2 regions of the Microbacterium azadirachtae genome follow, and region 2 is predicted to be linked to the other one. Evidence: predicted binding sites of a transcription regulator. Region 2 holds the regulator's gene; the other holds the start of a gene.
What was found. Region 2 encodes HrcA, which represses chaperone genes, less so after heat shock. Its sites were predicted from a motif close to TTNGCACTCGNNNNNNNCGAGTGCNAA; they were not measured.

Region 1 (6,464 bases), 1.2 Mb from region 2:
GGGCAACCCCATTCCGGTCGCCGACGTCGCGGCGAGCTTCCGCGAGGCGGTCGTCGACGTGCTGGTGACCAAGGCGCTCGCCGCGTGCGTCGATCGAGGGGTGCCGCGGCTGCTGCTCGGCGGAGGCGTGATCGCCAACCGCCGCCTGCGCGAGGTCGCACTCGCCCGCGCGGCCGAGGCCGGCGTCACCGTGCGCATCCCGCCGCTGTCGCTGTGCACCGACAACGGGGCGATGATCGCCGGGCTCGCGGCCGAGCTGATCGCCTCGGGGCGGCAGCCGTCCACGCTCGCTTTCGGAGCGGATTCGACGCTGCCGGTGACCGAGATCCAGGTGGCGGAGCGCGACGCGGTCGCGGCGGGGACCGGGGTCGGAGGATGACGGAGACGGGCGGGAAGGATCCGGATCGGTACACCCGGCTGCCGACCGCGCCCGTCCCTGCGGTCGTGGAGAGCGGACCGCTCCTGGACGCCCCCGCGCCCGATCCTGTGGAGCTCGAGCGCGACGGCGAGACGGTGCACGAGGAGCACTGGCACCCCACCGACGGGACCGAGCTCCCGGCGCACCCCGCGTCCGAGCCGAGGCTGGCGCCCTGGGCGCTGCTGTCGGCGATCGTGGCGCTGTTCGCGTCGCTGTTCGTGGGCTGGGGGATCCCCGTCGCGATCGTGTCGGTGGCGGCGGCGATCATGTCGCTGCGCCGCCCGGGGGAGAGCCGCAGCATGTCGGTCTGGGCTCTCGCGCTCGGAATCCTCGCCACCCTCTACAGCGCGGGCTGGCTGCTCTGGGCCGCGTACCGGTTCGGCTGGCTCGGATAGCCGCATGACGGATCCGGCCCGCGAGGACGAGCGCCGCGAACTCGAGCGTCGTGCGTTCGCACGGGACGGGTCCGGTCTGAGCGAGGTCGAGGCCGCGCGCCTGTCCGAGCTGCGGCGGTCGGCGCTGCCGTCTCCGGCCCCCGAGCGCGCGGCAGAGGCCCCGGGCGCCGAGCATGACGCGGTCGCCGCCCTTCCCGAGCCGGAACGGCAGGACGCGGAACTGCCGTCCGCGGTGCCGCCGGCTCCGGAGTCGGAGGGAGACGGCGGACGGCCGGTCCTCTCCCGGTTCCGCGCCCGGTTCGCCACGGTTCGCGGGACGCGCCCGCGCGTCCTCGTCGGCACCGCTGCGGCGCTGCTCCTCATCGGTCTGCTGATCGGATGGGGTATCCCGCGTCCGCCGGTCGGCGGGCTCGCGCTGAGGGACGGCGAGGGTGCCCGCCGGGACGCCGTGCTCGCCGCCAACGACGAATTCGACCCCGGATCCCTCCTGCTGCTGGCACGCCAGGGCGACGCCCTGCTGTGGACGGCGACGAGCGCGCGCGGCGAGGTGCGCTGCCTGATCATCGATGTCGCGCCCCCGCCTGCGCCGAGGCCGATGGAGAGCGACTGCCGGCCGGCGAACGCACTGCAGAGCCAGCCGCTGCAGGCGATCTCGGCGCCGACGAACGTGTCCGCGGACCGCTCCCGCGCGCTGGTGACCTATGCCGGGTACGTCCTCATCTCGGCGAACGGCGTGCCGATCGGAGCGCTGCAGAGGATGGAGTACTTCACGCAGAGCGACCGCGGTCTCACGGACGCCGAGGGGCTGGCCGCAGAGCGGATCCGCAGGGAGCAGGGCTTCGCGCACGTGGCCCTCGCGGCCCGCTGGCGAGGGCTGATCGTGTGGATGGGCTACACGACGCAGAACGAGCAGTGCCTGGTCGTCGAGGACCCTGCGCTGCGCAGCAGCTGTGCCGATCCGACCGCGGCGCCGCTCGGCCTGGATCCGCAGTCCGGCGACGACGAGCCGATGCTGAGCCTCGATCTGCGCGCTTCCGGAGACCGCCCCCGCGCCCGGATCGAGATGTGGAACCCGGTTTCATCGGCGGGGTACATCGTGATCACGGAACAGGCCTCCGGCCTGTTCCCTCAGCGCGCGCCCAGCCCGCCTGCGCCGGACGAGATGGGCGGATAGCGTCGTCCTCGGCCCGCCGGCAGGGTGATCAGACGCGGTCGGCGAGGATCGCGTGACGCTTGTCGCCGATGCGCACCAGGATGAGGGTCGCCTCCCCAGAGCCGCGCAGGTTCAGCTTCTTGCGGAACGCCGCCGGATCCACATCGACGCCGCGCTTCTTGATCTCGAGTCGCCCGATGCCGGCCTTCTTCAGCGAGGCGGCGATGGTCTTCGGATTCACCGGCAGCACCTCGCGGACGCGGAACGACGACGCGAAAGGGCTCTCCGCCGGCGCATCGGAGGTGAGATAGGCGATGTGCGGATCCAGCATGCCGGCGTCGATGCCGCGGGCCAGGTCGCCGATGAGGCGGGCGCGGATCACCGCTCCGTCGGGCTCGTGCACGTAGGCGCCGAGCGGGCGCACGTCGGCGTCCTCGGCGTCGGCGGCCGCCGTCAGCTCGAACGCGCGATCGCCCCGGATCACGAGCGCGGCCCGGCGCACGTCCTCGCGGGCCAGCCTGCCCGACCACAGCACGAGCTCGACGACGTCGCCGTCGGCGCTGACCCACTGCGCCTCGACGTCCGCGGGGATCGCCTCGCGGTCGTGCGCCGGGCCGAGCTTGATGCCGGTCGGAACACGGCCGGCGAGCGCGAACGCCCAGTCCAGCGAGGGGGAGTAGTCGTCCGCCGAGACGCGGCGGGTCTCGGCGTGGCCCGCGGTGCGCCGGGCCGGATCCAGCCACACCGCCTCGGTCCCCGCCCCTGTGTCCGTCCCCTCCGGCGCGTGGTCCTGCGCGAGCCCGTGCCGCACCTCGGCGTCGGATCCGAACGGGGCGAGGTTGTAGGCGGCGAGAGCGGCGGTGACCTCGTCGGCGTCGACCGCGGTCACCGTGAGCCCGGCGCCGGCGAACGCGAGCGCGTCCCCGCCGATACCGCAGCCGAGATCCGAGACGCGGGTCACGCCGGCAGCGCGCATGCGGCCCGCGTGCCGGGCGGCGACGCCGAGCCGGGTGGCCTGCTCCAGGCCGGCGCGGGTGAACAGCATCCGCTGCGCGAACTCGCCGAACTTCGCCGCCGCCTTGGTGCGCAGGCGGGCCTGCCCCACCACGGCGCTCACGAACTCGGGGGAGTGCCCCTCCGCCCGCAGCCGCAGCACCGCGCTCGCCGCGGCGTCGGTGGACGCGACCTCGCCGAGCACGTCGACCGCCCGCAGAGCCTCGGGCGTCAGCAGGGTTCGCAGTTCGCTCATGTCCACACGGTCCAGGCTATCGACGTCGCGGCCCCGCGGCGGTCGGATCCGGAGCGGATGGATCCCGCCCTCCCTGGCTGCGGGACCACGGCCGGTCAGAGGACATCGACTGGCACTCTGATTGCATGAGTGCCAGCGTTGCGCCTAGACTGGCGTTAGCACTCTCGGGTTGAGGGTGCTAACGAAGTCTTGAACCGTCAAGAAAGAGGTAGACCGTGTCGGTTTCCATCAAGCCGCTCGAGGACCGCATCGTCATCAAGCAGGTCGAGGCCGAGCAGACCACCGCGAGTGGCCTGGTCATCCCCGACACCGCGAAGGAGAAGCCCCAGGAGGGCGAGGTCGTGGCCGTGGGCCCCGGCCGCATCGACGACAACGGCAACCGCGTGCCGCTCGACGTCAACGTCGGCGACCGCGTGCTCTACAGCAAGTACGGCGGCACCGAGGTGAAGTTCGGCGTCGAGGAGTACCTCGTGCTCTCGGCGCGCGACGTGCTCGCCGTCGTGGTGCGCTGAGCTCGCACTGACGTATCGAAGGCCCGGATGCCCCTGCGCATCCGGGCCTTCGTCGTCCCCGGCGATCCGGATCCGTTCGAACGCGGAGGCGGTGGCAGGACGGGCAATAGGGTTGACCGGTGACCACGACCCGCAGCACCCAGACCGCCGGCGTCGCCTTCGCGATCGGCGCCTACCTGCTCTGGGGCGTGCTGCCGCTCTACTTCCTGCTGCTCGCCCCCACCGGACCCTGGGAGCTCGTGGCGTGGCGGGTCGCCCTGTCCCTCGTGTTCTGCGTGATCCTGCTCGCCGTCACCCGAGGATGGAAGCCGCTGCTCGCCGTCGTCCGCCAACCGCGGCTTTTGGCCCTCACCGCGCTCGCCGGCGTGCTGATCTACATCAACTGGCAGGTGTTCGTCCTCGCGACGCTGAACGGCGAGATCGTCGAGACGAGCCTCGGATACTTCATCAACCCGATCGGCACCATGCTGCTGGGCGTCTTCGTGTTGAAGGAGAGGCTGCGCCGGCTGCAGTGGGTGGCGATCGGCATCGCCACGGTCGCCGTGCTCGTGATCGTGTTCGCGCATGGCACGTTCCCCTGGATCGCGCTCTCGCTCACCGCCTCCTTCGGGATCTACGGGCTGGTCAAGAAGAAGATCGGGCCGTCCGTCGACGCGCTCAGCGGCCTCACTCTGGAGTCGTTCTGGCTGCTGCCCGTCGCGGTCGTGCAGCTGATCGCCGTGGGCCTCACCACCGGCATCACGATGGGGCAGCACGGTCCGCTGCACGCGGGTCTGCTCGCCTTCGCGGGCGTCGCCACCGCTGTGCCGCTGCTGCTGTTCGCGGCGGGCACGCGCCGGATCGGGCTGACCGTGATCGGGATGATCCAGTTCATCACCCCGATCATGCAGTTCCTCGTCGGCGTGCTCGTGATGCACGAGCCGATGCCGATCGAGAGGTGGATCGGGTTCGCGATCGTCTGGGTGGCGATCGCCGTGTTCCTCATCGACCTCGGCCTTGCGGCCCGGCGGCTGCGGTCCGGTCGCGGGTCGGCCGACGAGACGCACCCGGGGACCGATTCGATCCCTGTGCCCTGACGCGCGAGCACGGCGCCCGACGGCGCCGTTCCTGGGAATACCGCCTCTCCCGCGGCGTTTAGAATCGATACACGCGCGCGAGAAAGAGGAGCCCCGCAACCCATGGAGCAGCACGACCCGTTCGGTTTTGTCGGATTGACCTATGATGACGTCCTGCTCCTTCCGGGGCATACGGACGTGATCCCGAGCGAGGCGGACACGTCGTCCCGCGTGACGCGCCGCATCTCGGTCGCCACGCCCCTGCTCTCCAGCGCCATGGACACCGTCACCGAGGCGCGCATGGCCATCGCCATGGCGCGCGAGGGCGGCCTGGGCATCCTGCACCGCAACCTCTCGATCGCCGATCAGGCCGCGCAGGTCGACCGCGTCAAGCGCAGCGAGTCGGGCATGATCACGGATCCGATCACCACGACCCCCGAGGCGACGATCGCCGAGGTCGACGCGATGTGCGCCAAGTACCGCATCTCCGGCCTGCCCGTGGTCGACCCCGACGGACGCCTGGTGGGCATCGTCACGAACCGCGACATGCGCTTCATCTCCGGATCCGCCAAGCAGACCACGCTCGCGCGCGACGTGATGACCAGCGAGGGCCTCGTGACCGCCCCGGTGGGGGTTCCGGCCGAGAAGGTCATCGAGCTGTTCGCCAAGCACCGCGTCGAGAAGCTGCCGCTCATCGATGAGGACGGCAAGCTCGCGGGCCTCATCACCATCAAGGACTTCGACAAGAGCGAGAAGTACCCTCTCGCTACCAAGGACGAGCAGGGTCGCCTGCGCGTGGGTGCGGCGATCGGCTTCTTCGGCGACGCCTGGGAGCGCGCCGAGGCGCTGCGCGACAAGGGCGTGGACGTGCTCGTCGTCGACACTGCCAACGGCCAGTCGCAGGGCGTGATCGACCTCGTCAAGCGGCTCAAGGCGGATCCCTCCTTCGACCACATCGACGTCATCGGCGGCAACGTCGCGACCCGCGAGGGTGCGCAGGCGCTCGTCGACGCGGGCGTCGACGCCGTCAAGGTGGGCGTCGGCCCCGGCTCGATCTGCACCACTCGCATCGTCGCCGGTGTCGGCGTTCCGCAGGTGACGGCCGTGTACGAGGCCTCCCTCGCCGCGCGTCCCGCCGGCATCCCGGTGATCGCCGACGGCGGTCTGCAGTACTCCGGTGACATCGCCAAGGCGCTCGTCGCCGGCGCCGACGCCGTGATGCTCGGATCCCTGCTCGCGGGCACCGAGGAGTCGCCGGGGGAGATCGTCTTCCAGGGCGGCAAGCAGTTCAAGCTGTATCGCGGCATGGGCTCGCTCGGCGCGATGCAGACCCGCGGCAAGCAGACCTCCTACTCGAAGGACCGCTACTTCCAGGCCGACGTGCCCAGCGACGACAAGCTGATCCCCGAGGGCATCGAGGGCCAGGTGCCCTACCGCGGACCGCTCTCCGCGGTCGCGTACCAGCTGGTCGGCGGGCTGCGCCAGTCGATGTTCTACGTCGGCGCGCGCACGATCGAGGAGCTGAAGAACCGCGGCAAGTTCGTGCGCATCACGGCGGCGGGCCTCAAGGAGTCGCACCCGCACGACGTGCAGATCGTGGTCGAGGCGCCCAACTACAAGCGCTGACCGACGACGCGGAAGGCCTCGGATCCCGTTCGGATCCGAGGCCTTCGTCGTCGCCG
Region 2 (6,464 bases):
CACGCTGATCCAGGAGATCGCCCTCGCCCGCGAGGTCCTCGCGGAGCGCGGCCCGCTGCGTCCTCTGAGCACCGTGTTCTTCGGCGGCGGCACCCCGACGCTGCTGCCGGCGGGTGACCTCGGGCGCATGCTCCGCGCGGCCGTCGACGCGTTCGGCATCGTCGGCGGCGCCGAGGTCACGGTCGAGGCCAACCCGGACACGGTCACCCCCGCGGTCGCGCGCGAGCTCGCCGAGGCCGGGGTCACGCGGATGTCGATCGGAATGCAGTCGGCGGTGCCGCATGTGCTCGCGGCGCTCGACCGCACGCATCGCCCGGAGAACGTCCGCACCGCCGTGGACGCGGCCCGCTCGGCCGGGCTCGCCGTCAGCGTCGACCTCATCTACGGAGCGCCGGGGGAGTCCCTGGACGACTGGCGTGCGTCGCTCACGACCGCCGTCGACCTGGATCCGGATCACATCTCCGCCTACGCGCTCATCATCGAGGACGGCACCAAGCTCGCGCGCCAGATCCGCCGCGGCGAGGTGCCCGCCCCCGACGACGACCTGCAGGCCGACATGTACGAGCTCGCCGACGCCGTGCTGGCGGACGCGGGGTTCGACTGGTACGAGGTGAGCAACTGGGCGCGACGCGCCGTGACGGGCGCTGCTCCGGGGGAGTGGGATCAGCGGTCGCGGCACAACATGGCGTACTGGCGCGGCACCGACTGGTGGGGCTTCGGGCCCGGGGCGCACAGCCACGTCGCCGGACTGCGGTGGTGGAACGTCAAGCATCCCGCGGCGTATGCGCAGCGCCTCGCGATGGGCGAGTCGCCGGCGGCCGGCACCGAGCGCCCCGACGCGGAGGCCGCACAGCTCGAACGGATCCTGCTGCGCTCGCGGATGGCCGAGGGGCTCCCGCTCGACGCGCTCGCGGCCGACGCGCGGACCAGGGTCGCGGGCCTGATCGCCGACGGCCTGGTCGATGCCGGCGCTGCGCTGCGCGGCACCCTCGTGCTCACGCGGCGGGGACGCCTGCTCGCCGACGCGGTGGTGCGCGCCCTGACCGACTGACGCCGTCCCGCGCGGGCGGCGACGCCGTCAGCCCCTCTCGGCCGGAAGCAGATCCACCGCGGCGGTGCGCCGCTGCGGGCCGACGATCGGGCCGTCGCCGAGCCCGTCGAACAGCGCCGTCGTGCGCTGCGCATCGAACGCGGGCCAGCCCGGATCCCCGTCGCGGATGAATCGCACCCAGGCCGCGTGCATCGCCGTGGCGAGCCGCTGCGGCGGGGTCGTGCCCGCGATCTTCGCCGTCTCCGGATCCGCGAGCCCGTCGAACACGAACGGGATCTCCAGCGCGTGCGCCGCGCGCAGGTCGCGCACCGGGCTCGGCCACGAGAACTCGTACAGGAACGTCGGCGCCCTGCGCGCACGCGCCACCCGCGTCGCCGGGGCGCGCAGCAGCAGGTCCGTCGCGAGCTGGCCGAACACCTCGCCCGTGCTCGCGCCGGGGTGGTCCGCGCGAACGGCGCGGACGGCCGCCGCCCGGATCCGCAAGGCGAGCCGGGCCAGCAGCAGCTGGGACGGGCGGATCGCGTCGAGCGCCGCCGGCGGGAACCACAGCCGGTATTCGTCCGTGTTGGTGCCGATCAGGAGGGGCACGTCCGCGTCGGCGAGCGCCTCCTGCGGCGAGCGCGGCAGCGAGTCCTGGTCGAGGATGAGTTGGAAGCCGGGAGCGCCGCCGAGCGGCGAGGAGCCCGCGGACTGGGTCCGGCGCGCGTCGAGCAAGGCCTCCGGCGTGAGCGCGGAGAACGCGGCGCGGGTCGGGGCGACCTCGAGGAGCTTCGCGAGGCGGCGCGTCACCCTGCCGCCGCGCTTCGCGGTCTGCGCCTGCAGCGGTCCGGACTGCACGATCCCGCCCCGGACGAGCGCCCGGGTGTCCTCCCTGGCGAGCAGGGCGGCGACGAGGGCCCCGCCGGCGGATTCCCCCATGAGGGTGATCCGGTCGGGATCCCCGCCGAAGGCGGCGATCTCCGCGCGCACCCAGTGCAGCGCGGCGACCGCGTCCTGCAGGCCGAGGTTGCGCGGGGCGTCGTCGAGCACCGAGAATCCCTCGGAGCCCAGCCGGTAGTTGATGCTGACGAACACGATGCCGTCCCGCGCGAAGCTCGTGCCGTCGTAGAGCGAGAGGGCCGCGGTGCCGCGCTCGAGCGCGCCGCCGTGGATCCACAGCACCACGGGCGCCCCGGTCGCCCCGGCGGGCGACCAGACGTTCGCGGTGAGGATCTCGTCGCCGTCGATGCGGACGGTCCCGAGGATCTCGGCCGTCGCACCGGTGTAGGGCAGCTGCGGGGCGGTGGGCCCGAAGGCGACGGCCTCGCGCGGGCGCGCCCAGGCCTCGGGTGGCTCCGGGGCGCGGAAGCGTCGAAGACCCGACGGCGCCGCCGCGTAGGGGATGCCCAGATAGCGGTCGATCCCGTCGCTGCGGCGACCGACGAGTTCGCCGGCGGAGATCCTGGTGCGGACGGCCTCGTGATCCATGGGCACATCCTAGGGAGTGTCGTGTCTCGGCCTGCACCCGGGTCGACAGGATAGGATTGGCACTCAGGACGTACGAGTGCCAGCGGTGAGGAGGAGCGATGGTCTCAGAACGCGGACTCCAGGTGCTCCGCGCCATCGTCGAGGACTACGTCGAGACGAACGAGCCGGTGGGCAGCAAGTCGATCGTCGAGCGCCATGCGTTCGGCGTGTCCGCGGCGACGATCCGCAACGACATGGCGCAGCTCGAAGACGAGGAGCTCATCGCCGCGCCGCACACCTCGTCGGGGCGCGTGCCCACCGACAAGGGCTATCGCGTGTTCGTCGACCATCTCGCGCAGGTGCGGCCGCTCTCGGCCGCCCAGCGCAGCGCGATCACGGCCTTCCTCGCCGATCCTGCCGACCTCGACGACCTCATGGTGCGCACGGTCCGGGTCCTCACCCGCCTCACCGGTCAGGTCGCGCTCGCGCAGTATCCGTCCTTCGCCCGCGCGCACGTCACGCACGTGGAGCTCGTCGCTCTCGCCCCCAACCGCCTGCTCATCGTGCTGGTCACGGATGCGGGCGGAGTGTCCCAGCGGATCGTGCCCCTGCCGGTCGAGCTCGACGAGTCCGAGGTCGGACTGCTGCGCGCCGGCGTCACCGAGCTCCTCACCGGCCGCTCGGTGCGGCGCGGCGCGGAACGCGTCCAGGACGCGGGCGAGACCGCGTTCGGGCCGCGCGTCGACGCCGCGAGGGCGGCGCTGCTGCGGGCGGTCGCCGAGGAGCTCGCCGAGTTCCGGCAGGAGCGCCTGGTGATGGCGGGCGCCGCGACGCTGGCCCGTCGCGAGCACGACTTCCGCGGGAGCATCCATCCGCTCCTCGAGGCGATCGAGGAGCAGGTGACGCTGCTGCGGCTCATGAGCGAGATGCGCGTCGACGAGCACGGGCTCGCCGCGAGCATCGGCACCGAGAACGCCGCGTTCGGCCTCGGCGAGGCCTCCATCGTGGCGAGCGACTATCTCACCCACTCGGGGACCGCACGCGTCGGCGTGATGGGCCCCACCCGGATGGACTATCAGAGCAACCTCGCGGCGGCACGGGCCGTGGCCCGCTACCTGTCGCGGCTGCTCGAAGAAGACGAGTCCGGCCGCTGATCGGCCGCAGAACACACGCCGCCGCAGGCGGCCCGGAAAGGCGATGGTGACGGATCACTACGAGGTCCTCGGCGTCTCGCGCGATGCGAGCGAGGACGAGATCAAGAAGGCGTACCGGCGGCTCGCGCGGCAGCTGCACCCCGACGTGAACCCGAGCGAGGAGGCGGCGGAGCGGTTCAAGCTCGTGACGCACGCCTACGACGTCCTCAGCGACGCCGACTCCCGGCGCCGCTACGACATGGGCGGCGACCAGAACGGCAACGGCGGCTTCGGCGGGTTCGGAGGCTTCGGCGACATCTTCGAGACCTTCTTCGGGGGCGGCGGGGCGCGTGCAGCGCGTCCCCGGTCGCGTCGGGAGCGCGGCCAGGACGCCCTCGTCCGCGTGACCCTGGACCTCGCCGACGTCGTGTTCGGCGTGCACCGGGACATCGAGGTCGACACGGCCGTGCTCTGCGAGACGTGCCAGGGATCCTGCTGCGCGGAGGGCACCTCGCCCGTCACCTGCGACATCTGCGGCGGATCCGGTCACGTGCAGCAGCAGGTGCGCAGCCTGCTCGGCAACGTCATCACGACCGCGCCGTGCGGCTCGTGCGAGGGCTTCGGAACCACGATCCCGTTCCCGTGCCAGACCTGCAACGGACAGGGCCGGGTGCGTTCGCGCCGGACGGTCGGGCTCGACATCCCCGCCGGCGTCGAGACGGGTCTGCGCCTGCAGCTGCCCGGATCCGGCGAGGTCGGGCGTGCGGGCGGCCCGAACGGAGACCTGTACGTCGAGGTCACGGTCACGCCGCACCCGCGCTTCAGCCGCGAGGGCGACGACCTGCTGGCGACCCTCGAGGTCGCGATGAGCGACGCCATCCTGGGCACCACGACGACGATCGAGTCACTCGACGGCCCGGTGGAGCTCGAGATCCGCCAGGGACTCCAGTCCGGCGATGTGCTGACGATCAAGGGCCGGGGCATCACGCCCTTGCGCGGCAGCCAGCGCGGCGACCTGCGGGTCGGCGTGCAGGTGCTGACGCCCACGAAGCTCGACCACAAGCAGCGGCAGCTCATCGAGGACTTCGCCAAGCGCACCAAGGCTCCCGAGCCGAAGCTGGCCGAGTTCCACCAGGGGCTGTTCTCCAAGCTGCGCGACCGGTTCCGCGGCTGACGCCATGGCGCTGCACTTCGTGACGCCTGAGGCGACCGGGGCGACGGCCGGATCCGTCGTCTCGCTCACCGGCGCCGAGGCCAAGCACGCCGCCGTGGTGCGCCGGGTGCGGGTCGGCGAGCCGATCACCCTCGGCGACGGCGCGGGTGTCTGGCTCGAGGGGGAGGTCGCCTCCGCGGCGCCGTCGCTCGTCGAGGTGCGCGTGGTGGCGCGTCGCGAAGACCCGCGACCGGATCCGCGGATCGTGCTGGTGCAGGCGCTCGCGAAGGGCGACCGCGACGAGCTCGCCGTGCAGGCGGCGTGCGAGCTCGGCGTGGATGAGATCGTGCCGTGGCAGGCGGTCCGCAGCGTCTCCCGCTGGGAGGGCGCGAAGGCGGCCAAGGGGCGCGAGCGCTGGGCGACGATCGTGCGCGAGGCGGCGAAGCAGGCGCACCGGTCGTGGATCCCCGAGGTCGCCGCGGTCGAGGGCACCGCCGACCTCGTGCGACGCGCCGGGGCCCAGCGCGTGCTGATCCTGGATCCGACGGCGACCGTCCGGCTCTCGGCGATCGCACCGGACGAGCGCGACGTCGTGCTCGTCGTCGGCCCCGAGGGAGGCATCGCGCCTGAAGAGGTGGAGCGACTCGTGGCGGCGGGCGCGGAGCGCGTGCTGCTCGGCGACACCGTGCTGCGCACCTCGACGGCCGGCCCCGCCGCGATCGCGGTGCTGAACGTGGCGCGGGGCCGCTGGTAGGTCCGCCGTCCCGCGACATCGCGCGGATAGACTGAGCCCATGAGCGAACCCTCGATCTTCACCCGCATCCTGGACGGGGAGATCCCCGGCGAGATCCTGCTGGAGACCGACGACGTCTTCGCGATCCGCGACATCAACCCGCAGGCGCCGCTGCACGTGCTCGTGATCCCCAAGTCCGAGCAGTACCGCGACGTCACCGAGCTGGCCGCCGGGGATCCCGGCCTGCTGGCGAAGCTCGTCGCCGCGGCCAAGCGGATCGCCGACGACCACGCCAACGGTGAGTACCGGCTGATCTTCAACAACGGCGCGAGCGTCGCGCAATCCGTCTTCCACGTGCACGCCCATGTGCTCGGCAACCTCGGGGAGAACAAGCTCGTTGGCTTCTGACGAAACGGCCGAATCGATCACCACCGCACGCATCGAGGTGGACGGCGTCGCGATGGTGCAGCTGCTCGGTCCGCAGGACCGCCTCCTGCGCATGCTCGAGAAGGAGCACCCCGAGGTCGACGTGCTGGTGCGCGGCAACGAGGTCACCCTGACCGGCGCCCCCGCGGCCGTCCGCGCGGCGCAGAAGCTCGTCGACGAGCTCATCGAACTGACCCGCACCGGGCATTCGCTGCACCCGAGCGACGTCGCGCAGTCCGCGCGCATGCTCGAGCGGGAGGGGGTGCGCCCGAGCGAGGTGCTCGGCGAGGCGATCCTCTCGACCCGAGGTCGCGTCATCCGCCCCAAGACCCTCGGCCAGAAGGAGTACGTCGACGCGATCGACGAGAACACGATCGTGTTCGGCATCGGCCCCGCCGGAACCGGCAAGACGTATCTCGCGATGGCGAAGGCCGTCCAGGCGCTGCAGCGCAAGGAGGTCGAGCGGATCATCCTGACCCGTCCGGCGGTCGAGGCGGGGGAGCGGCTCGGCTTCCTGCCGGG

Region 1: groES (co-chaperone GroES) is a predicted target of HrcA. The motif match lies at 3,325-3,351, and genes of this name have one in related genera.

What each region holds. Positions count from the first base shown of each region.
Region 1 covers NZ_CP099706.1:2,797,513-2,803,976, reverse strand. The annotation lists gene tsaD (tRNA (adenosine(37)-N6)-threonylcarbamoyltransferase complex transferase subunit TsaD) at 1-379, shown strand, start outside; gene NFX31_RS13290 (hypothetical protein) at 376-813, shown strand; gene NFX31_RS13285 (hypothetical protein) at 818-1,987, shown strand; gene NFX31_RS13280 (class I SAM-dependent methyltransferase) at 2,016-3,221, opposite strand; gene groES (co-chaperone GroES) at 3,431-3,727, shown strand; gene rarD (EamA family transporter RarD) at 3,847-4,803, shown strand; gene guaB (IMP dehydrogenase) at 4,906-6,408, shown strand.
Region 2 covers NZ_CP099706.1:1,597,985-1,604,448, forward strand. The annotation lists gene hemW (radical SAM family heme chaperone HemW) at 1-1,051, shown strand, start outside; gene NFX31_RS07550 (carboxylesterase/lipase family protein) at 1,079-2,518, opposite strand; gene hrcA (heat-inducible transcriptional repressor HrcA) at 2,617-3,651, shown strand; gene dnaJ (molecular chaperone DnaJ) at 3,698-4,804, shown strand; gene NFX31_RS07565 (16S rRNA (uracil(1498)-N(3))-methyltransferase) at 4,809-5,537, shown strand; gene NFX31_RS07570 (HIT domain-containing protein) at 5,577-5,924, shown strand; gene NFX31_RS07575 (PhoH family protein) at 5,977-6,464, shown strand, end outside.